3 regions of the Hornefia porci genome follow, and region 2 is predicted to be linked to each of the others. Evidence: predicted binding sites of a transcription regulator. Region 2 holds the regulator's gene; each other region holds the start of a gene.

Region 1 (5,775 bases), 300 kb from region 2:
GGACGAGACAGTCCGTCGGCTTCAGATGCTCCAGTATGTCGTAAAAATGCTGATGAAGGATCGTTCCGTGCTCGCGGTTCAGAACCATCAGCCGGCAGTGATCCCGCTGCTGCTCCGGAGTCTGAGCGATCAGCTCCTTCGGCAGCTCATAATCAAAGTCTTCTATTCTCATACTTTTCTCATGCTTTCTTCGTTACTCTCTCCGTATTGCCTGTCACAAGTCCCGTATTGCTGCGGAAATCCGCAAGGCTGTACCCGCCGCGCTTTTCACGGCGCTACAGAAACTTGATCTGCGCATCTTTTTCTTCACCTTCCCCGGCGTGCTCTTCCTCCTCTGAGAATTCACGGCGGTCGTCCTCATAGGGATATCTCAGACCCATATGCTCATATCCCAGCCGGGAGACCATGCGTCCCTTCTGGGTGCGGTAGAGCAGTCCGGTCTGGATCAGATATGGTTCATAGGCGTCCTCTATGGTGATTCGCTCCTCCCCGATAGAGGCTGCGATTGTATCGATACCCACCGGTCCGCCGCCGAACCGGTCGATGATTGTAGACAGGATCTCACGGTCCAGACGCTCCAGTCCCAGACTGTCCACCCCAAGCGCTTTCAGCCCTTCCTTTGTTATCGCCAGATCGATCCGCCCGTTCCCCGCACCTGGGAGAAATCTCGGATCCGCTTCAGAAGACGGTTCGCGATGCGGGGAGTCCCCCGTGAACACTGCGCCATCAGAAGCGTCGCGTCCTCGTCGATCTCCACGCCCATCAGCCGCGCCGAACGCCTGATGATGTCCGCCAGTTCTTCCTTTTTATAAATCTCAAACTTGCTGATGACTCCGAACCGGTCCCGCAGCGGGGCTGACAGACTGCCCGCGCGGGTCGTCGCACCGATCAGCGTGAAACGGGCGATATCCAGACGAATAGACCGGGCGGACGGTCCCTTTCCGATGATGATGTCCAGTGCGTAGTCCTCCATGGCGGAATACAGCACCTCCTCCACACTGCGGTTCAGCCGGTGGATTTCATCAATGAACAGAACGTCGTTATCGTTCAGATTGGTCAGAATCGCCGCCAGATCTCCGGCTCGCCCGATCGCTGGACCGGAGGTAATCTTAATATCCACGCCCAGCTCGTTTGCGATGATTCCCGCCAGCGTCGTCTTGCCGAGTCCCGGGGGGCCGTAGAACAAAACATGATCCAGGGGCTCTCCCCGCAGTTTCGCCGCTTCAATAAAGACTTTCAGGTTGCCCTTGGCGTCCGTCTGTCCGATAAAATCCTCCAGATGCTGCGGCCGCAGGAGAACCTCCTGCCCGGCCTCCGCAGCGCCCGCACTGGATTGCGTAATTCTCTCTGATTCCATGATCTGCTCGCTCCGTTACATCTGCTTCAACGCGTTTTTAATATATTCCTCCGCACTGAGTCCCTCTGCTCCAACCTTTCCTACCGCGTTTTCCGCTTCGCTCCTGCTGTATCCCAGGGCCATCAGCGCATTCACCGCTTCGGAACGTTCACTGGTGAATACCGCAGTGCCCTCCGCGGCAGACTCCGGACTGAATTCACCGAAATCTCCCACCTTGTCCTTCAGATCCAGAATCACGCGTTCCGCGGTCTTCTTTCCCACGCCGCTGGCCGCCGAAACAGCCTTTGTATCCCCGGCCGCAATCGCTCTGCGGAGCTCCATCTGAGGCAGAATCCCCATAATAGACATCCCTGCCTTGGCGCCCACGCCGTTCACCGTGATCAGGAGGCGGAAAAGTTCCAGCTCATCCCTGCTCTCAAAGCCGTACAGACTCATATCATCCTCTCTGACGATCATCAGAGTATATACCTTCACCTCAGCGCCTTCAGGATTCTTATACAGTCCGGAATTCGCGGGAAGGCTGACCAGAAATCCGATGCCGGACGCGGTTTCGATCACTGCGGTCCCGTCCGGATTCGGATGAAAGCTTCCCCTTAGAAAACGTATCATATTATCCTTTTCATTCCTCTCTTTTTCAGTTTCTCCAGCCTCTGAACGGCTCCCGCCGAATGGCCGTGGCAGATTGCGGCGGCAACCGCATCCGCTGTATCGTCCGGCCTGGGAACCTGCTCCAGATTCAGAATGGTCTTGACCATGGCCTGAACCTGTTTTTTGTCCGCGCGGCCGTATCCCACCAGCGCCTGCTTGATCTGAAGCGGCGTATATTCATACACGTCCAGGCCTCCGTTGACGCACGCCAATATGGCGACGCCTCTGGCCTCCCCGACATGAATTACCGTCTTCGCGTTGTTATTAAAAAACAGTTCTTCTATGGACGCTTCCTCCGGGCGGTACCTCTCGATGACGGCCGTAAGCTCCGAATACAGATGCCGGAGCCGAAGAGGCATCTCCACTCCCGCATCGGTTGTAATTGAGCCGTAGTCAACGGCTCTGAAGCGGTTCCCCTTCATATCCAGTACGGACCATCCCATGATTGCGTAGCCCGGGTCGATTCCAAGTATTCTCATCCGTTACCTCTCCTGCTTTGACTGTTTCATCAATTATACTATAAGAACAGATGTTTGTCTATCCTGGGATAATAATTAGCATTCCATTTTTTGCATAATTGTGCTATAATATTCACATATTACCGATTTGTACAATTCTTTTTCGATAATCGGGGAGGAAATTATGCGTTATTCAAGGCAGAACAAAATATTGGAGCTGATTGCCAACAATGAGATTGAAACTCAGGACAAACTGGCAAGTATGCTGAAAAAGGAAGGATTCGACGTTACACAGGCAACAATTTCCAGAGACATCAAGGAGCTGCAGCTGATTAAAGTTCTCTCTGCGAGCGGAAAGTATAAATATGCAGTCAGTACCCGACACGATGCGCCGATTTCGGACCGGTTCGTGAAGATTTTCCGGGAAACCATCATTTCCTTCGCATCGGCGCAGAACCTGATCGTCATCAAGACGCTGTCCGGCTGCGGACCGGCCGCCGGAGAGGCTATCGACTGCATCGGGCTGCCGCACGTCGTGGGCTCTATCGCAGGGGACAACACCCTGCTGCTTGTCGTTGACAAAGAGGAGCACGTTGAGGAGATTCTCTCCATTTTCAACGACATGCTCATTATGAAGAACAAAAAATAATCCGAGTCATGATACAACATCTCTTAATACAGAATTTTGCGATCATCGAAAATACAGAGATTGAATTTGAAGACGGTCTGAATATCATCACAGGCGAAACAGGCTCCGGTAAATCCATCGTGATTGAAGCCGTGAGCCTGGCGCTGGGAGCGCGGGCAGACTCGTCTTTTGTGCGCAGCGGAAAAGATAAAGCCGTCATTCAGCTGGCCGCCTCTCTCGACGGTCAGGACTATGTGATCACCCGGGAGATTTCCGCCGCCGGAAAGAATCTGTGCCGCCTGAACGGACAGCTGGTCACCCTGGGCGAAATCGCAGCGCTGGCTTCCCGGATCGCGGACATCCACGGTCAGTACGACAATCAGAATCTGCGGGATCCCCGGCAGCACCTCGCTCTCGTCGACCAGTACCGGGACGCCGGGATCAGCCCTCTGCGTGCGGAATTCGATGCGGCGTATGCGGCGTACAAAGAAAGCCGCAGGCAACTGGACGCCCTGCTCAGGTCGGAGAAGGAAAGCCGGAAAAAAGCAGATTTTTATCGGTTCGAGCTGGCGGAAATCCAGCGGGTGGATCCCCGGCCGGAGGAGGACGAAGAGCTTACTGAGCAGATTGCGATCCTGCAGAACAGCGAAAAGATTTTCAGCGCTGTTGAATCCGCCTACGGACCGCTGGACGAAAACGAGTTTAACGTGCTTTCCTCAATGGGAAATATTCAGTACAGCCTGGAAAGCATCCGGAGCTTTTCCCGGGAGTTTGCGGAAACTGCTGACATTTTCAACGATGCATATTACGGACTGCAGGATGTGGCTGCCCGGCTCGCCGGCATCCGGGAACAGATATCTTTCCGGCCGGAGGAGCTCGATAAGCTGATTTCCAGACTGGATCAGATCGATGAGCTGAAAAAGAAATACGGCGGCTCCATCGGCGATGTGCTGGCGTACCGCGACAAAATACAGCAGGAGCTCTCTCAGCTTGAAAACTTCGATGAACTCCGCGGAGCGCTGGAGCAGGAGACAAAGCAGAGGCTCCGGGCGCTCCGCGCCTCCGCCGCCGCACTGACCGAAGTCCGGCAGGCAAGCGCGGAAGCTCTGGGAAAGGCCATCGAAGCCGAGCTTCACGACCTGAATTTCGACAGCGCCAGATTCGAGATCCGCATTTCCGCCGCGCCGGCAATTTCCGCGGAGGGAGGCGACGAAGCTGAGTTCCTGATTTCCACCAATCGCGGAGAACCGCTGAAGCCTCTGATCCGGGTAGCCTCAGGCGGCGAAATTTCCCGTATCATGCTGGCAATCAAAAATATCACCGGCACCTATGAGAAAATCCCGACCATGATCTTCGACGAGATCGACGCCGGGATCAGCGGTATTACGGCAAGCATCGTCGGCCGAAAGCTGCGGGAGATTTCCGCCTCTCATCAGATCATCTGCATCACCCACCTGCCGCAGATCGCCGCCTGTGGAGACGCCAATTATAGGATCTGCAAGGAAACCGACGCGAACAGCACGTACACTCACGTGGACCGGCTGGATGAGGAGGCCGCTGTTGATGAAATCGCGCGCCTGCTGGGCGGCGAGATAATTACGGAAACCACACGCAGGAGCGCGCGTGAGCTTATCTCCGGAAAGAAATAATGTTCCTGCATCAATGAACAAATGAAAACAGTCCCCCGCATCAGTGTTCATCGCCGATGCGGGGATTTTACCGCCGAAAAAAAGCTCCTCCGCGCCTGACGCAGGGGTTTTCCCTTTGCAGCATTTCCCAAGATAGGGACAACTGCTGCAGTCATCGCACCCTTACACCCGGCTTTTCGATACATAACCGTTTTGCCGTTTTTTTGCCGGCTGGACCGATAGTTTAATTCCTTCCCGTTTCTGCAGATACAACGATCTCTCTCCACATCATATTTCATGGAGAGACGGTATTTCATCTCTTTCTGGTATTTACGGAACTTTTTTTTAGCTTGAAAGAGGGCTGCTCTTGAAGTATTCCGGGCGCGCGGCAATGCGATATCCGCAGGAGCAGATGCAGGAAGACACGAAGTGAAGCAGAAGAATAGCTAAGTCCCAGGAACTGTTTGAGCAGCAGTTATACTGCGAGTTTTCCCGGGACTCTATTCTTCCTGAGCTGAGTGCCCTGATATGCCTGCGACGAGGACCTGGCAGAACCGCGCGCCCGGCATACGAAAAGGGCTGTCCCATTTTGAGACAGCCCCTCTTTCGCAGGTTTGCATAATATTATATTACGTTACGCATTTGTCCGTGCCAGGGTTATATGGTAGCTTTTACCGGAGTCGGGATGCGCTCTGCGGTCTGCCGCATCATCGCGTCCGTGCAGGCAAGCTCATCGATGAGCTTCGCGTCCTCCGCCGCTCTGAATTTCGGTTCACAGGGCTTCAGCGCACCGCCCAGGATTTCACCTTCCTCCGCATATTTGTACATCGGAACCGCATCATTCATCTCCTCAGAGATATCGTATTCATCCTCAAAGGAGAATTCCTCCTCGAATACGTGCGCAAGCTCTGCCGCAATCTCCCAGTTGCTGAAATCAACATCTTCATCGATAGCGGGTTCAACCGGCATCAGTCTCCGCTCGGTATTCGTGTAGGTTCCCGACGCGCTGGCGAATCCGGTCCCCGGAAGGACAACGTCCGCCTTTTTCGCGGTCTC
Region 2 (5,775 bases):
GGAGCAAGGGTTCTGGTGATTCCCGTTGCGATTCTGGTGGGGACTACAGTCTCGGCAATTCTGATCGGCCTGATCTTCCCGCAGATTACCGTGCGGGAATCCATGGCCATCGGATACGGCTACGGATGGTACACCTATGCGCCCATCTGTATCGGGCACGCCGGACATCAGGTGGCGTCTGCCATCTCCTTTATGCACAACGTGCTGCGGGAGCTGGGCGGTATCGTGCTGATTCCGGTTCTGGCGAAACGTATCGGATATATTGAGACCGCATCGATTCCGGGAATCTGTGTTATGGACGTGGCGCTGCCGATTCTGCAGCGCGCGACGAGGGATGAAATTATCGCCTATGCCTTTGCTATCGGTCTGTTTGAGGAACTGTTCACAACCGTGCTGGTGCCGCTGGCAATCGGATAGGAGAGCGCTGTCGCATTCGACGGCGGTGACCGCGGTGCACTTCGCACCGGCGGCGGGAGATGGGCTGATGCGAGGATGAAAACGTCGGCGGGAAATGCCGGCATGAAGACGGAGACGGGACTGCGTCGGCAGAACGTCGGGGAAATAGGGCGGAGAATACAAAGAAGCATAAGAGCATAAAGAGGAAAATAATGAAAAAATTCAGAGGAAGTAATGACTATGTGGCGTCCGGAGAACTGATGAACGCCGTGAACGTGGCGATCGCACTGGAAAAGCCTTTGTTAATCAAGGGAGAGCCCGGAACGGGAAAGACCATGCTTGCCCAGTCTATCGCCGACGCGCTGGAGATGCCGCTGTACATCTGGGGCATCAAATCCACGACGCGGGCGCAGGAGGGCCTGTACGTCTATGACACGGTGCAGCGCCTGTATGACAGCCAGTTCGGCGAAGGGGACGTCTCGGACATTTCCCGGTACATACGTCTCGGCAGGCTGGGTGAGGCGTTCACCTCCGAGGAACAGGCGGTTCTGCTTATCGATGAGATCGATAAGGCGGATCTGGAGTTCCCCAACGACCTGCTGTGGGAGCTGGACCGTATGGAATTCTATATTACAGAGACAAAGACGACGGTGAGAACAAAACATCGTCCGGTGGTGATCATCACGTCAAATGCGGAGAAGGAGCTGCCGGACGCTTTTCTGCGCCGGTGTATTTTCCATTACATCGATTTCCCGGATGAGGAGAAGATGCGGGAGATTATCCGGGTGCATTACGGAGACATCGACAGGAGACTGGTGGATGAAGCGATGAAGGCGTTTTATGACATCTGCCATATGAATGATATTATGAAGAAACCGAGCACCTCGGAGCTGCTGGACTGGATCCAGGCGCTGCAGATCGGCGGCGTCGATGTCAAGAGGATCCGGGAGGAAATTCCCTATGTGGGCGTGCTGCTGAAGAAAAATCAGGATATCGAGCTCCTCAGGGCGTACAGGAGATAAGCTGATGTTCATCCATTTTTTCTATACACTGAGGGAATACGGCTTGGAGGTTTCGCTGGACGAATGGCTCTGTCTGATGGATGCTCTGGATCGGGGGCTGGCCGGAAACTCGCTGCGGGAATTTTATTATCTGTGCCGGAATGTCCTCGTGAAACGGGAGAGCGACTACGACAAATTTGATATGGCGTTTGCTGCTTTTTTCCAGTCGATCCGGCCGGTGGATGAGCTTCCGGAGGAACTGTGGGACTGGCTGAATCAGGGTGAGCTGGAGCGGGAACTCGAGGATATGCCGGAATGGGCGAAGGAATTTGATTTCGATACGCTGCAGAAGATGTTCCGGGAACGTCTGGAGGAACAGAAGGAAAAGCACGACGGCGGAAATTACTGGGTCGGAACCGGAGGGACATCGCCCTTCGGCCACGGCGGCTACAATCCTGCGGGAATCCGGGTCGGCGGAGCGGGACGGCACCGGTCGGCGGTGCAGATTGCGGAGGAACGCAATTTCCGTGATTTCCGGCAGGATAATGAGCTGGATACCCGTCAGTTTCAGATGGCTTTCCGGAAGCTGCGGCAGTTTTCCACCCGGGTAGACACGGCGAAAACAGAACTGGACATCGATGAGACCATTGACGCCACCTGTGAGAATGCAGGACTTCTGAGACTTGTTTATGAAAAGCCCCGGAAGAACACCGTCAAGCTGCTTCTGCTGATGGATGCGGGCGGCTCCATGTATCAGCACAGCGAACTCTGCAGCAGACTGTTTCAGGCGCTGCACGATTCAACACACCTGAAAGATCTGAAAATCTATTATTTCCATAACTGTGTCTATGATTACCTTTATACGGATCCCTCCTGCGCGAGCGGCCGCTGGATCGAGACCGAGTGGGTGCTCAGAAATCTGGATTCGGACTATAAGGTGATTCTGGTGGGTGATGCGGCGATGTCCAGCTATGAGTTATTATCCCGGGGAGGAAATCTGGACTGGTATGTCTACAACAAAGAACCCGGCATCGATTGGTTAAAAAAACTGGAGAGACATTATAAAAATATCGTCTGGCTGAATCCCATAAAAAAAGAACGCTGGGGATATGCGTGGGGATCCCGCACCATCGCACTGGTACGGGACGTATTTCCGATGTACGAGTTGACGCTCGACGGGCTGGACGCCGCGATACAGAAGCTTCTTTCACGATAAGCGAGTCGGCCTGCCTCGCTTCGAGGGCATAGTAGACTATCGGCCGGCTGCCTTTACGGAACGGACCGAAGGGATCTCTCTCGGCCTTGCTTCAAGGGCATAGAGCAACACCGGCCGGTTAAGCCGGAACCGGAGCCGGCTAAGCTGACTGAGCTGACGCCGGCAGGTCAGGCTTCCGGCGGATTGTGCACGGCTCAGTTACGGCTCAGTTCAGGTAGCGGAAGACGCCGCGAACCTTCCCCTGAATGCTCACATCCCGGACGATAATCGGGCTCATGGTGTCGTTTTCCGGCTGAAGGCGGATGTGGTCATCTTCTCTGTAATAGGTCTTCACGGTCGCTTCGCTTTCAAATCCGTCAATCATGGCAACCACAATATCACCGTTTTCCGCGGTGTTCTGCTGCTCGACGAGGATCAGATCCCCGTCCATGATGCCCACATTGATCATGGATTCACCGCGAACGCGGAGCATGAAACAGGTTCCCTGCACGAACTGCGCGGGAACCGGGAAGGTCCCGTCCATATTTTCCTCCGCGGTGATCGGCGTACCGGCGGCGACGCGTCCGATAACGGGGATGTCGATGACGTCCTCGCGTTCCGGCGCCGGATCGGGAGCCTGCGGCGGAGCGGCGGCGTTTTCAGGAACGTCCGGTGTATCGGCTTCCGGCTCGTCTTCCTCCTGCGGCACCAGAACCAGCGCCCGCGGCTTGGCCGGATCCTTGCGAAGGTAGCCCTTCTCCACCAGAGCGCCGATGGCTTTATGAGCCGTAGAGGTGGACTTGATTCCGACAGCCGCGCATATCTCGCGAACAGTCGGCGGATATCCCTTGGTTCGGATTTCCTTTCTCATGAAATCCAGTATCTTCTGTTCTTTTTCCTTCAAATCTGCCATAGCGTCCCCCTGTAAATCATTTATACACAAAGTATAACACAGCGCGAACAAAAAGTAAACATTTGTTCGCGCTTCGTACCGGATTTTTGTTCGGCTCTGTTCGCATGTTCGCGTCGTGTTTCCGGATAAAGCGTCTGAAAATCCCTGCGGCAGGCCAACGGATATGCGTTCTGCGTATTGATATTTCAGGCGCATCCGATGGCCGGACGCGCATTAAAAAAGCGCCGGCAGCATATAACCGGCGCGGGAGCGGAACGCTCAGCTGATTTTTCTGTTCTCAAGATCCTTCGTGCCTTTCTGTTCCCGGACGGGTCTGTCGACGATGATGGAGATGATGACGCAGACCAGAAGCAGGAACTGATAGAAGAGGAACGGAATGATGGACACGCTGGTGATTTTGGCGATACTGGCCGCGATCAGCAGCTGCGCGCCATAGGGAATGATCCCCTGGCATATGCAGGAGAAGATGTCGATCAGGGACGCAGTCTTGCGCGGATCGATGCCGAACTCGGCGCTGATGTCCTTCGCGATCGGTCCGGCCATCACTATGGCTACTGTATTATTCGCCGTTGCGATATCCATCAGAGCGGTCAGCAGTCCTATGCCGAGCATGCCGCCTCTACGTGTTCTGGAGTGGTTCCGGATCGTCTGAAGAATCCATTCGAAACCGCCGTATTCCCGCATCAGCGAGCCCATGGAGGCGACCAGGATCGTGACGATCATGGTCTCGAACATATTCTTTGTTCCTTCTCCCATGGCGCTGAACGCCGTGGCGATGGTGAGTGAGCCGGTAGCGAGACCCACGACGCCGCATAGGATTGTGCCGCAGCCCAGAACGATAAAGACGTTGATTCCGCAGAGGGAGGCCAGCAGAACAACGAAATACGGGATGGCCTGCCAGACATTGTACTGATAGTGCTGGAGATCAGCGGAGCCTCCCATCATCGCTGCGACGATCAAGATGACAAAGGTGATGATGGCCGCGGGGAGCGCGATGTGGAAATTGACCCGGAATTTATCTTTCATTTCCACGCCCTGTGTCTTGGTCGCGGCGATGGTGGTGTCGGAGATGAAGGACAGGTTGTCGCCGAACATGGCGCCGCCGACGACTGTTCCGACGCAGAACGGGAGGCTGAGGTCCGCGCTGTTGGCTACGACAAAGACAATCGGGACGAGCACGGTAATCGTTCCGACACTGGTTCCCATGGCCATGGAAATCAGACAGGCAATCAGAAACAGACAGGGAATAGCGAAGTTCGGCGGGATGATGTTCAGGAGCATATAGGCGGTGCTGGTCGCTCCGCCGGAGGCCTGGGCAATTCCGCTGAACGCGCCGGCCATCAGGAAGATAAACAGCATGATCGTGATATTGTCATCACCGATGCCCCTGGCGCAGACGTGAATCTTCTCATCGAACGACAGCTTCGGGTTCTGAAGAAAGGCCACAACCAGAGCCACCATGAACGCGACGACGACAGACATGACATAGAAGCCCATCTGACCGCTCCTGGGCCTGATATACTCATAATAGATCCCGCTTCCCAGATAGAGAACGAGAAAGACTAAAATCGGGGCCAGAGCTCTGACATTCGGTGTTTTCTTTTCCATTTATACGCCTCCATAAGATCTCAATAAATCAGACGGCCGCGAACATTTTGCCAATGCCGGGCATTCTTCCATTGGATGGTGCGCCGCGGCGCTGCTGACAAACAGCCGTCGGCACCCATTAAGTCCGACGGGGACTTAATGAGCAGACACTATATTATATCACAGTCCGCGGATATTTGTGAAGGGAAAACAAAGAGCAGGACAGAAAACAGGAGCAGACGGAAAGCCGCGCGGGAACGGCGGGGGCACAAACTCGCGGGAGCGGCGGATTTACAAATAAAAAGGGCTGTGATAAACTTGTTTCAGTAACTGTTTTGGAGTAGGAGTGAGAAATGGATCTTCTGATTGCGTTTTGTATTTTTGTAGGATGTATGGTCGCCGCCCTGATCAGCGGAGCCTCTATGATCCTCGCGCTGCTTGCGGGGCTGGCGGCGTTCGCGGCGGTGGGGCTGTACCGGGGATATACGCTGCGGAAGCTCTGCGGGATGGGAATCCGCGGAGCCCGGGAATCGCTCATCGTCATTGAGGTGATGTGTGTGATCGGTTTCATCACAGCAGCCTGGAGGGTGAGCGGCACGATTACGATTTTTGTGTATTACGGGATTAAGATCATTACGCCGTCGGCGTTTCTGATTATTACGTTTCTCCTGTCCTGTCTGCTC
Region 3 (5,775 bases), 430 kb from region 2:
GGTATAGGTCCGGTGAAGTCCGTTCAGGCGGATTCCCGCACTCTCGCATTCCGCCTCTCCGCACTGATTATCGATGGGGTCTATCCGCGAAAACTTCTTTTCCGGTATAAGCTCTGCCTGCATATCGTTGTTGATCGGAATGCGATACGGATCCAGATTTCCGAAATAGAAGTTCCACTGCGCCGTATTGCCTTCCGAGCAGGCTGAGTTTCCGTAGGACGGATCAGTATACAGCCATCCGGCTTCCGGAATCCAGAACATTGCCCAGTCATGCTCCCCGACATGCTCAGGGGAAGCGATGAGTCCGGACTGCCAGCGGGCGGGAATCCCGCTGATCCGGCACAGCGCGATGAAGAGTATCGCCTGCACGCCGCAGTCTCCGCGCAGCGATGCCGCCGCAGATTCCGCGATGCTCTCGACCGCGAAATAATCACGCATAAAGCGATATTCCATCCGGGTTGTCACAAAATCATAAATCAGTCTCGCCCTGCTCAGCGGCGAATATTCATCTCCGCAGATCTCGTCTGAAAGAGCTTTCAGATATGGAGAGAAAATGATATGCGGGAGCTTCTCCGCAAGATAGGGTTTAACATTCTCCGGATATTCGATTATCCCCTGCCCCGGCACGCTGAGTCTGTAATCATCCGCTGTGCCTGTCGGCGGGACCAGCGCGATTCCGTCTGTGATTCTGCCGAGCGTTTCCATGTCGGTAACGGGATATGTCGTGGTCAGCGAATATTCGATTTCAAAGGTCATGCCCTGTGCGGCCGTATCCCGGAAGCAGACCGTCGGCTGCAGCTCGTCTTCTTCCGGAAGCCTGGCCGGTTTCTGTGAAGACCGGATCAAACGGACATCACTGATTTCCGTAGTCTCATGCGGGAAAGGCATATGAACCAGCAGAGGTTCTCCCTCCCGGACGTCTTCGCCGTCGATTCGAATACTGTGTATGATATGGATATGCGCCGCCAGGCAATTCGCCGTGCCGGATTTTTCAACGCATTCGTCCTTCAGCCGGGAATTCTCCTCCGGTCTGCGGGCACGTCTGCGGTATTCCGGATAGGTTTCCAGCAGCGTACCGCGAAAGCTGTCTATGAATCGGATCTCTCCATTCAGATAGATCCAGTCGGCGCGCGACTGAATGCGGAGCGTCTCAAGCTCCTCCGCGGTAAAATCAGGAATGATTTCCCGCATCATTTTTACGGCCTCGTCCGGGGAGACCGCGTACCGCTTGCGCAGTACCGTGATGTTTTCCAGTTCATATTCCAGACGAGATCTCATCGCCCGGGACAGCGAACGGTCGGAAAGGCGGAACTGAATCATTCTGATTTCATTCTCAAAATGCCCGCTCATCCGTTCGGCCAGAATATCTCCGGGGAGTGGAACGGTCAGATATTTAAGTTCATCGTTCTGCATGGAAGAGTCTCCCTTCTGCTGTTTCATAACAGTCTGCTCTGCGAAAGTCTATTCGATGATTACGCCGTCCTCATCGACGATGATGTCTTCCGGGACCGCGGGCGTATCGGGTGCATCTGCGGTCTTCTCCTCTCCGGCGTCAAGAGTGTCCATGACCTTCCGGCGGATCTCCTCCAGAATTTCCGGATTGGCCTCCAGATAGTTCTTTACGTTTTCACGTCCCTGTCCGATGCGGTCGCCGTTATAGCTGAACCAGGAACCCGCCTTTTTCACGATTCCTTCGTTGACAGCACAGTCGAGCACATCGCCGGACAGCGAAATACCCCTGCCGTACATGATGTCGAATTCCGCCTTTTTAAAAGGCGGAGCAACCTTATTCTTTACGATTTTAACGCGGGTGCGATTGCCGAGCATCTGATCGCCCTGCTTGATGGTCTCTATCCGTCTTACGTCCATGCGCATGGAAGAGTAGAATTTCAGCGCGCGTCCTCCGGTTGTAACCTCCGGATTGCCGAACATGACGCCGACCTTCTCACGGAGCTGATTGATGAAGATGACGCAGGTGTTGGTTCTGTTCACAGTTCCCGTCAGCTTGCGGAGGGCCTGCGACATCAGTCTCGCCTGCAGACCGACGTGGGAGTCGCCCATCTCCCCCTGGATCTCCGCCTTCGGAACCAGGGCTGCGACAGAGTCGATGACGATTACATCGATAGCGCCGCTGCTGGCCAGCATATCGCAGATCTCAAGAGCCTGCTCTCCGGTATCCGGCTGTGAAACCAGAAGGTCGTCAATCTGCACCCCGAGATTCTTCGCGTAAACCGGATCCAGCGCGTGCTCTGCATCGATAAACGCGGCTTTACCGCCGGCCTTCTGCGCTTCCGCCACGATGTGAAGCGTCAGCGTGGTTTTGCCGGAGGATTCCGGTCCGTAAATCTCGATGACTCTTCCTCTCGGTACGCCGCCCACTCCCGTCGCCATATCAAGACTCAGAGAACCGGTGGAAATCGTCTCTATATTCATATGCGCGCTTGCGTCTCCCAATTTCATGACCGCGCCCTGCCCGAACTGCTTCTGAATACGGGACAGTGCATCATTCAGCGCCTTCTCCCGCGAATCCTTTTCTGTTGCTTTTGCCATTCCTTACCTCCACAAAGAACATTTGTTCTTATTTTATTCTACATGAAACCTGTCTTTTGTCAAGTCCTTCTTAACCGTCGGTCACTCGTGCTTCTTTCCCGTCCGGATGCCGCAGCACAGCTCTCTGTGCACGGGTTTTTACGCGAAAAATATGATGCGGTTTCCGGCTGAAAGCCGCGCCGGGTGAAATCTGTATCTGAATAATATGTAAATAAATGGTAACCACACTATATCACGATTACCATTTAATGTCAATTTATTCTTCTTTCAGAGTGTTCATGACCAGACGGAGCATAGCGAGAACCGCATCGTGGCGATTCCGGCTCCGGCTCCGGCTGCCTGTCTCCAGTTTCTCAATCCGGATCTTTCCGCAATGGCAGCAGCCGATATAAACTGTCCCCACCGGCTTTCCGGGGAGTGCCCCGTCCGGTCCGGCGATCCCGGTTACGGAAACGCAGATATCGCTCCCCGTCTTCCTGTACAGGCCTTCCGCCATCTCCCGGGCGACCTCCGCACTGTAAACCGTATGAGCCTCCAGCGTTTCCTTCTTGACGCCGAGTTCCTCTATCTTGGCGCGCTCCGTATAGGTGACCAGTCCTCTGTCAAACACGCGTGAGATTCCGGGAACGCCGGTCAGCGCTGCCGCGAACAGCCCGCCGGTACAGGATTCACAGCAGGAGATTGTAATCTGCCTTTCCACGAGCTCTCTTCCGGCCGACCGGATCAGCAGACGTTCTGATGTGCTGAAGAGTCCTTCGCTGAAAAAAACTTCCTCCGCCTCAGTTCTTCTGCCGCTCATGATCTGCTTTCTTCCTTAAACACATTGCTGTTTTTGACGATATATTCGATTCCTGAGTAGACAGTCATGATCAGCGACGCCCAGAGGAATCCGTATGCCAGATAGTAAATAATCTGTTCCGCGCCGCCGGCGTTTCCTTTCAGCGCCAGCATGAGCAGCAGCAGAGGGACTGCGATCATCTGGAGCACTGTCTTGGCTTTGCCGCTCATGGCCGCCGCGATGACGATTCCATCGGACGCCGCAACAGTACGGACGCCGCTGACAACAAATTCGCGGGCGAGGATGACGATCAGCATCCAGGCAGGAATCGTTCCGTCGCCGATCATCAGGCAAAACGCGGAGTACACCAGAATTTTGTCTGCCAGAGGATCCATGATTTTTCCGAAATTGGAAACCAGATTGTATTTCCTGGCGATTTTTCCGTCAAGCATATCCGTGAATGACGCCGCAATAAAGATGATCAGCGCGACAACAAAGTATCCGGTCAGATACGCGGCGATGAAAAACGGTACCGCGACCATACGGCAGACCGTCAGTTTGTTCGGTAAATTCATTCTAAACCTCCCGGCCTTCCAGATCATAATCAAAGGCCTCTAAAATCTCCACATTAACGATGTCTCCCGGACGGTGCTCCCTCAGAGGTGTAAAAATCACCGAATTATCGATATCCGGGGCGTCATAGCGTGTCCGTCCGATACAGGAGCCGTCCGCGTCAGTCTCATCCACCATCACCTCCAGAACCTGTCCGAGCCTGCTCCGGTTGTTTTCCAGCGAAATTTCCATCTGGCGCATCATGATGCTGTCAAGCCGCTGCTGTTTGATTTCCTCCGGAACCTGATCAGGCATTTCCGCTGCAGCGGTCCCATCCTCTCTGGAATAAGGGAAGACGCCGAGCCTGGCGAACCGTTCATCCTCTGCAAAACGGTACAGAATGTCAAAATCTTCATCGGTCTCTCCCGGAAATCCGACGATCAGTGTCGTGCGGATATGAATATCCGGAATCGCATTACGCAGCCGATCTATAGTTCCGCGCAGCGAAGCCTCCGTCGAGTGCCGGTTCATGCGGCTGAGGATCCGGTCACTGGCATGCTGGATCGGAATGTCGATATAGTTGCAGATTTTGTCTTCCTCCGCAATGGCCTGAATCAGTTCATCTGTGATCCTGTCCTCATAGCAGTACATCAGACGGATCCATTGAATCCCGTCGATGCGGCACAGACTGCGGAGAAGCTCTGCGAGAGCAGGTTTTCCCCGGAAATCCGTTCCGTAATAAGTCAGATCCTGAGCGATCAGAATCAGCTCCCGGCATCCTGCCTCCGCGAGCCGCCGGGCTTCTTCCATCACCGCTTCCGGCTTCCTGCTTCTGTAGGGACCGCGAATCCTGGGAATCACACAGTAGGCGCATGCATTGTCGCAGCCCTCTGCAATTTTCAGGTAGGCGGTATACGGATTTTCCGGCAGACGCCGGTGCTCCTGTTCGATGGCGGTCAGGTCGCAGGGATTGCTGACGACAAAACGCTCTGCCCCCGGTTTTGTCAACTGATCCAGAAGCTGCGGGAGACGATCGTAGTCGTTAACGCCCAAAAATCCGTCCACCTCAGGAAGCTCGTCAAAAAGCTCCTGCGGATACCGCTGTACAAGGCAGCCTGAAACGATCAGTCTCCTGTCCTTCCCCTTCTGCTCCGCCATACGGAAAATCTCACTGATGGATTCCTTTTTCGCATCGTCGATAAATCCGCAGGTGTTCACGATAAATACGTCCGCATCCTCCGGTGTGTCCGCGATTTCATAACCTTTTTCTTCCAGGATCCCCATAGCCATCTCAGAATCATTGAAATTCTTGGGACATCCCAGGGTGTCAAAATATACTTTCATGGATTTATTCCCTGTGTCTTCTCCTTTAACTCCGCCAGCTCCTCCTCACTCATCAGAACCTGGCGCGGCCTGCTGCCGTCCTGCGGTCCGACGATTCCTCTGGCCTCCATTTCGTCGACGATCCGTGCGGCGCGGTTATATCCGATCCGGTACCGCCGCTGCAGCATGGACACCGAGGCCTGGCCCTGCATGACCACACATTCAATGGCGTCCGGCAGCAGTTCGTCAGCGTCGTCGTTTTTATCAGGGAGCGTGGTGTTCCCGTTTTCGATGGTATCCATAACCTCGTCGGAATAATCCGCTTCTCCCGACTGTGCTTTAACAAAATCAATCACCCTCTGTACCTCTTCGTCAGAGACAAAGGTTCCCTGGATGCGCACGGCGCTGCCCACGCCCAGCGGATTAAACAGCATGTCGCCCTTTCCGACAAGATGCTCCGCTCCGCCGCGGTCCAGAATCGTTCTGGAATCCGCCTGCGAGGAAACCGCAAAGGCGATTCTGGAGGGAATGTTCGCCTTAATCACTCCGGTGATGATATCCACGGAAGGCCG

Evidence for each region. The regulator LexA, encoded in region 2, represses DNA repair genes until DNA is damaged. The targets are predictions, from matches to a motif close to AGAACANNTGTTCT.
Region 1: the regulator LexA is predicted to act here: its motif matches at 2,528-2,541, upstream of ruvC (crossover junction endodeoxyribonuclease RuvC).
Region 3: the regulator LexA is predicted to act here: its motif matches at 2,566-2,579, upstream of recA (recombinase RecA).

The regions. Positions count from the first base shown of each region.
Region 1 covers NZ_MJIE01000001.1:479,797-485,571, forward strand. The annotation lists gene queA (tRNA preQ1(34) S-adenosylmethionine ribosyltransferase-isomerase QueA) at 1-172, opposite strand, end outside; partial or broken gene ruvB (Holliday junction branch migration DNA helicase RuvB) at 276-1,357, opposite strand; gene ruvA (Holliday junction branch migration protein RuvA) at 1,373-1,966, opposite strand; gene ruvC (crossover junction endodeoxyribonuclease RuvC) at 1,963-2,484, opposite strand; gene BHK98_RS02195 (arginine repressor) at 2,648-3,112, shown strand; gene recN (DNA repair protein RecN) at 3,121-4,740, shown strand; gene BHK98_RS02205 (NAD(P)-binding protein) at 5,377-5,775, opposite strand, start outside.
Region 2 covers NZ_MJIE01000001.1:782,299-788,073, reverse strand. The annotation lists gene BHK98_RS03735 (LysO family transporter) at 1-417, shown strand, start outside; gene BHK98_RS03730 (AAA family ATPase) at 609-1,418, shown strand; gene BHK98_RS03725 (vWA domain-containing protein) at 1,423-2,613, shown strand; gene lexA (transcriptional repressor LexA) at 2,819-3,505, opposite strand; gene BHK98_RS03715 (Na+/H+ antiporter NhaC family protein) at 3,764-5,113, opposite strand; gene BHK98_RS03710 (Na+/H+ antiporter NhaC family protein) at 5,446-5,775, shown strand, end outside.
Region 3 covers NZ_MJIE01000001.1:356,785-362,559, forward strand. The annotation lists gene BHK98_RS01545 (transglutaminase-like domain-containing protein) at 1-1,440, opposite strand, end outside; gene recA (recombinase RecA) at 1,462-2,550, opposite strand; gene BHK98_RS01555 (CinA family protein) at 2,807-3,349, opposite strand; gene pgsA (CDP-diacylglycerol--glycerol-3-phosphate 3-phosphatidyltransferase) at 3,346-3,903, opposite strand; gene rimO (30S ribosomal protein S12 methylthiotransferase RimO) at 3,905-5,224, opposite strand; gene BHK98_RS01570 (FtsK/SpoIIIE family DNA translocase) at 5,221-5,775, opposite strand, start outside.